2 regions of the Salinicola sp. LHM genome follow, and region 1 is predicted to be linked to the other one. Evidence: predicted binding sites of a transcription regulator. Region 1 holds the regulator's gene; the other holds the start of a gene.

What was found. Region 1 encodes PhoB, which activates phosphate uptake and scavenging genes when phosphate is short. Its sites were predicted from a motif close to TGTCATANNNNTGTCANA; they were not measured.
Region 2: a site for PhoB is predicted at 1,140-1,157, ahead of R5R73_RS09000 (glycerophosphodiester phosphodiesterase). Genes of this name have one in related genera too.

The regions. Positions count from the first base shown of each region.
Region 1 covers NZ_CP140261.1:4,111,036-4,114,391, reverse strand. Annotated here, with positions in the region: gene phoR (phosphate regulon sensor histidine kinase PhoR) at 117-1,469, opposite strand; gene phoB (phosphate regulon transcriptional regulator PhoB) at 1,478-2,167, opposite strand; gene ubiA (4-hydroxybenzoate octaprenyltransferase) at 2,319-3,242, opposite strand.
Region 2 covers NZ_CP140261.1:1,943,279-1,946,634, reverse strand. Annotated here, with positions in the region: gene R5R73_RS09010 (hypothetical protein) at 1-40, opposite strand, end outside; gene R5R73_RS09005 (porin family protein) at 457-1,056, shown strand; gene R5R73_RS09000 (glycerophosphodiester phosphodiesterase) at 1,234-3,048, shown strand; gene ppsA (phosphoenolpyruvate synthase) at 3,161-3,356, opposite strand, start outside.

The DNA of each region.
Region 1 (3,356 bases):
GGGCCATCCTTGTTGATCGTGGGAGCGCAATTCATATAAACAAATAGTGAATTGCTTCCACTATCGGCCGCGAACGATGAAGGTTGAGAAAAAACTGAAAAACCAGGCAGAGCGCGTCAGACCGGCGTTTCGGGCAGATCCGGAGCGGGTCGGGAGGGGGCTGGCGCCAGGCGCGAGGCCGGAAACACGCAGCGGAAACGGGCGCCGAGACCGGGGCGGCTGACGATCTCCAGATTGGCATCATGGCGAAGCAGCACGTGCTTGACGATCGCCAGCCCCAGACCCGTACCGCCGGTCGCGGCGCTGCGCCCTTTGTCGACGCGATAGAAGCGCTCGGTCAGGCGGGGGATATGGATCGGGTCGAAGCCGTCGCCGTTGTCCTCGACTTCGATGGCGGCGCCGTCGTGCCAGGGCTTCCAGCGCAGGGTGATGGTACTGCCCTCGGGCGTGTAGCGGACGGCGTTGAACGCGAGATTGGAGATGGCGCTGCGGATCTCCTTGGTGTTCGCCAGCAGCCGTCCCGACGCCTCGGCCTCCACCGCCACCTGATGCCGGCCGGCGCTGAGATCGCGGGCATCGCCGGCGATCTCCTCGAGTAGCGCGACCACGTCGAGCAAGTCGCGATCGTCGTCGGGGCTGTCGATCTCCAGACGAGACAGCAGCAGCAGATCCTCCACCAGATTCTGCATCCGGGTGGTCTGGGCCTGCATCTGCGCGAATCCGCGCTGCCAGCGCTCGGGGAGCTGGTCGGCATGGTCGAGATAGGTCTCGAGGTAACCGGCCAGCACCGTCAGCGGCGTGCGCAGTTCGTGGGAGACATTGGCCACGAAGTCGCGGCGCATCATCTCCAGCTGATGCAGGCGGCTGACGTCGCGGGCCATCAGCAGGCGCTCGTTGTCGCCGAACAGGGTGAGATGGAACTGCAGGGTGCGGTTGGCCTGGATCGGCGAGGGAATCAGCAGGGGCTCGCTGTAGTCGCCGTTCTCGAAATAGGCAATGAAGCGCGGATCGCGCAGGAAGTTGGTGATCGGCTGGCCGCGATCGTGATCGGGTTGCAGGCCGAGCATGTCGCAGGCGGCACTGTTCCACCACTCGAGATCGCCGTTGGGATCGAGCATCACCACGCTGTCGCGCATCGCCTCGCAGGAGTCCTGGATACGGCGCAGGATGTCGCGCAGGCGCTGCTGCAGCTGCGTCTGGGCCTTCTGATAGTTGTAGAGCCGGTCGAACAGGTCGCCCCAGACGCCGGTGCCGGGTGGCGGCGCTTCGCGGGGATTCTTCAGCAGCCAGACGTAGAGCATGCGCACGTGGCACAGATGCAGGAAGACATAGAGCCCGAGGCCGGCCGCCAAGCCCCATCCCAGCCCGGCGAACAGCTCGCCGCCCAGCTCACCGAGCAACAAGCCTATCGCGCCGAGCCCGAACAGCATGTAGCCGAGGCGCCACAGTTCGTTGATCCAGTAGCGCACGTCCTATCTCACTCCCGGGTCGAGAAACGGTAACCGGTGCCGCGCACGGTCTGGACCAGATGCTGGTGCGCCTCGCCCAGGCATTTGCGCAGCCGGCGGATATGGACATCGACGGTACGCTCTTCCACGTACACGTTGCCGCCCCAGACCTGATCCAGCAGCTGGCTGCGGGTGTAGGCGCGCTCCTGGTGGGTCATGAAGAACTGCAGCAGCCGATATTCGGTGGGGCCGATCTCCAGCGCGCCGCCGTGGGAGGTGACGCGGTGGCTGGAAGGGTCCAGACGCAGGCCGGCGACCTCGACGGCTTCCTCGATGCCCGGCGGCGTCGCCCGGCGCAGCACCGCCTTGAGCCTGGCCACCAGCTCACGGGGCGAGAACGGCTTGGTGATGTAGTCGTCGGCACCGGCTTCCAGCCCCTGCACCTTGTTGTCCTCCTCGCCCTTGGCGGTGAGCAGGATGATCGGCAATTCGGCGGTGGCTTCCTCGCGCTTCAGGCGTCGGGCCAGTTCGATGCCGCTGGTGCCGGGCATCATCCAGTCGAGCAGGATCAGATCGGGCTTCTTGTCCAGCGCCATGGCGTGGCCGGTCTGGGCGTTTTCCGCCTCCAGCACGTGATAATCGGCCATCTCCAGCGCCACGGCGATCATTTCGCGAATGGGTGCTTCGTCGTCAACGATGAGTACGGTCTTGGAGCTCATGCGCATGCCTCGGGTGAGCCGCCGGGGAGCTTTCCCTCATGCGCGATTGGCGCACCGGGATCCCTTCCGGCCGTGACAGAACGGTGACGATTACATCGTGAAAATATGACAGCGATATGACAACCGCGCCAGCCGCTCAGTCTCGGCTTGGTCAGACCAGCGGCCACAGGGCGAGAACCAGCCCCGCGAACAGCAGCAGGCCGGACCAGAAATTGTTGAGAAAGGCACGGAAGCAGGCATCACGCTCGCGTTCGCGGATCAGCCACTGCTGGTAGACGAAGGTGCTCGCCATCGCCACCAGCCCCAGCCAGAAGAATCCGCCCAGCTGGGTCCGGGTGCCGACCCAGGCCAGCAGTGCCAGCGTCAGCAGCTGCAGCAGGCCGATGATCCGCTTGTCCCACCGGCCGAACAGCCGGGCAGTGGACTTGATCCCGATCTTGATGTCGTCGTCGCGATCGACCATCGCGTACTGGGTATCGTAGGCCACGGTCCAGGCGACGTTGGCGATCAGCAGCAGCCAGGCGTCCAGCGGCACCTCGCGACTCACCGCCATGAACGCCATCGGAATGCTCCAGGAGAACGCCATGCCCAACACCACCTGGGGCAGATGGGTGTAGCGCTTCATGAAAGGGTAGATCGCGGCCAGCGCGACGCCGACGAAGGAGAGCAGCACGGTGGCGAGATTGGTCAGGCAGACCAGCACGAACGACAGCGCCACCAGGCCCGCGAACAGGATCTTGGCCTCCTTCTCGCTGATTCGCCCGGTCGCCAGCGGGCGCTCTCGGGTGCGTTTGACGTGGCCGTCGAGATGGCGATCGGCATAGTCGTTGACGACGCAGCCGGCCGCGCGCATCAGATAGACCCCGAGCACGAAGATGATCAGCGTGGCGCGATCCGGCAGGCCGTCGGCGGCCAGCCACAGCGCCCACAGCGTCGGCCACATCAGCAGCCAGGTACCGATCGGCTTGTCCAGCCGCGTCAGGCGCAGGAAGTCGGGCAGGCGGGCGAGGCCGCGGGGGAGAGCGGGGGGACCATCGCCGCGGGGTCGGGCGGCTGAATCGTTGGCGCTGGACATACGAATCTCCGAAACGGCAAGGCCTGAAAATCGCCAACGACTTTACTGCAACTGCGGCCTCGCTTCGAGGCTGGATGGGCAATCGGGCCGGATCGTCGTCCGGGTCGTGGACCG
Region 2 (3,356 bases), 2.1 Mb from region 1:
CGAGCGCGAGGACATCGCAATGAGAGCGAAGTCGTTGCAACAGCCCATAGTGCGCGCTGTCACTGCCACAGATGATGATGCGCTTTCTGCTATGCGCCCGGACAGCTGGCAACCATCGTTTGATAGTAGAGAACATGGCATTCGACCTGATGGGAAACTTGATACAAGTGACTGTCGGCCATGGGAAAGCTTCTGGCAAGCACAAGCAAGGCGTGATGATTATCCTGCTCTCCAGCGGCTGTCGTTTCGATTTCGATGTCTGCCCGGGCCATTCCCGTCATCACGGGGAGTACGTAAGGCTATGCGTATCATCGCTGTTCTGACAATATGCGCCACGGTCTGGTCAAATCGTGATTTGCATACCTTCTCATGATTGGCCGAGCAGACCATTCATGTTAAAGGCTTGATATCGCTATAGACACACGGACCGCGACAGTTTCCACAAGGAGTTACAACGTGAAATTCAAGGCTTTGTTCGCTCTCCCTCTGGCTTCCGTATCGTTGATTGCCCTGGCCCCGCCAGCCCAGGCCGCCAACGCCGACGGCCTCTATCTCGGCGTGGGGACCGGTTTCAGCTCGCTGAAGAACGACGACAGCGATGTCGGCGACTTCATCGAATCCGGCAGCGACGATTTCGATGTCGATGACGACGACAACGTCTACAAGGCGTTCGTCGGCTACGAATACAACCGCTATTTCGCCACCGAGGCCTTTTACGCCGATCTCGGCAAGGTCGAGCTGAAGGGAAATGGTGTATCGAACACGGATCTCGAGAGCAAGGCCTATGGCCTCAGCCTGGTCGGGAAATTGCCGATTACCGACTGGTTCGAGCTTTTCGTCAAGGCGGGCATGGCGAAGTGGGAAACCGATGTCGATGGTCACCTTGGTAACGCCTCGGTCGATCTGGACGACAACGACGGCATCGATCCCGTCTACGGCGCCGGCGCTCAGCTCAACTTCCATCCGCTGCTGTTGCGCGCGGAATACGAACGCTACGACTTCGACAGCGATTACGAAGTGGATTCGTTCACCGCCTCGGTAGGCTGGCAATTCTAGGCAGTGCTTGCCCCGGAACCGTCTCAAGCCGTCCGCCAAGGGCGGCTTTTTCGTTCGATGCCAGACAAGCCTGGACTTGCGCGGATGACGGTTTGACGACAACACTGACAATCCATTCATCCTTGCGGTCATTCCGCCGCGCTCACTCGATTCAGGAAGGAACGCCGCCTCCAAGCCATGCTAGCCCCTCGATCACTGATTCAGGACATCGCCCGACAGATTCGCGCCCATCTACGTTCGCTGGTCGCTTTCCATCTCTTCTTCACGCTGCTGGCATCGGCCGTCTGGGTGCCGTTGTCGGCCAACACCCTCTCCGGCCTGCTTCACCGCATCGGCCGCCCGGTGCTCAGCAACGGTCAGATCATGGACGTTGCGCTTTCGCCCTGGGGATTACTCTGGCTGCTCACGGCGACTGGGCTCAGCTTTCTGGTGATCTTCCTTCAACAGGCCGGGATGATGCTCGTCGTCTCGAACCCGGCCGGCAACCGCTATCGGGCGGCCATGGGCTCGCTATGGCACTTGCTGCGCCGATTCCCGGCGCTGGTGACGCTCACCTTTCTTCAGGTAGGCAGCCATCTGCTGCTGGCCGCGCCGTTTGCCGTAGGTCTGGCTCATCTCTACGATGCCATGCTCGGCGATATCGAACCCTACATCCTGATTCATCTCAAACCGCCGGTCCTGTGGGAGTTCCTGGCCGTCGCCACACCCATCGTCCTGATCCTCGTCCTGCTGAGCGCCGCTCTCTATTTTCGCTGGTTCCTGGCGCTGCCGGCGATGATGCTCGACGACCTCAAGCCCGTTGCCGCACTGAAGCGCAGCCGCGAACTGACCCAGGGGCGACGTCTCCCCATGGCACTGCTGGTGGTCGGCATCGCGCTGCTCGTGGCAGCCATACCGATCGTTTTCTCCTTGAGCTTCAATGCTCTGGGCGGCGTACTGCTCGGCCATCTACCGGAACGCAACAGCGTGCTGGTACCTGCCATGCTGACCTATCTGGCGCTGTATATCGTCGCCACCATCGCGCTCACGTTCCTGGGTATCGCGGCCAACAGCATGCTGGTGATCACGCTCTATCACCGCGCCGTGGGACGCGCCACCGTGTTTCGCCCCGCCGCGACGCCCCACCGTTCCGGTGTCATCGCCTGGGGCGCAGAGATCCTGCTGCTGATCTTTGCGCTCGGCCAGGCGGGCTGGATACTGCACGGCTTCGAGATCAACGACCATGTCACCATCACCGCCCACCGCGGCAGTTCGCTGGTGGCGCCGGAGAATACGCTGGCATCGATGAACCAGGCCATTGCCGACGGTGCCGACTATCTGGAGCTGGACGTGCGTCTGAGCGGTGACGGCCGGATCGTCGTGTCCCACGACGACAATCTGAGCCGACTGACCGGCGTCGACCGCCGGATCAGCGACATGACGCTGGCGGAGATCGAGCAGGTCGACGTGGGCTCCTACTTCGGCGATGCCTTCGTCGGCGAACGCATCCCGACCTTTCAGCAGATTCTCGACAACGCGCGGGGCCGTATCGGGCTCTACGTCGAGCTCAAGCCCGCCCCCGGCACGGCCGAGGAACTGACCCGCAAGGTGATCGCGCAGTTGAACGCCGCCGACATGACAGACCGGGCCGTTCTCGCCTCGCTGTCGCCGGAGGTCATCGAACGGGTCAAGACGATCGACGACGACATCCGCACCACGCTCTTTATGCAGTTCGTGCTGCCCGGCGCGCTCAATACCACCGATGCCGACATCATCGGATTGCGCCACACTCAGGCCACACCGAGCTTGCTGAGAACCATCCACGACACGGGCCGTGAAGTCGCGGTATGGACCGTCAACGGTATTGGCGACATGTCGCGCTATATCGACATGGGCGTCGACAACATCATTACCGACCGCCCTGACGCGTTGACCGACATTCTGGAAGCGCGCCGCGAGATGTCCGACGGAGAACTGCTGCTGGTGAAGTTGCGCAACTGGATTCGCACCTGAGGCAACGCGGCCCGCGGCACCGACACCAACGCCAACGGCCCGAACGATATGTCTGCGCAGGAAAAAGCCGGCACGATATCCTCGCGCCGGCTCGATGGTTCTGCCGTCGGGCTCAGCCCAGTGTTTCGCCCGCCAGCATGAACCAGGTCTCCAGCACCGCGTCCGGATTCAACGACACGGAATCGATCCCCTGCTCCATCAGCCACTTGGCGAGTTCCGGGTGATCCGACGGGCCCTGACCGCAGATCCCCACATACTTGCCCTGCGCCTTGCAGGCCTGGATCGCCATCGACAGCAGCTTCTTGACC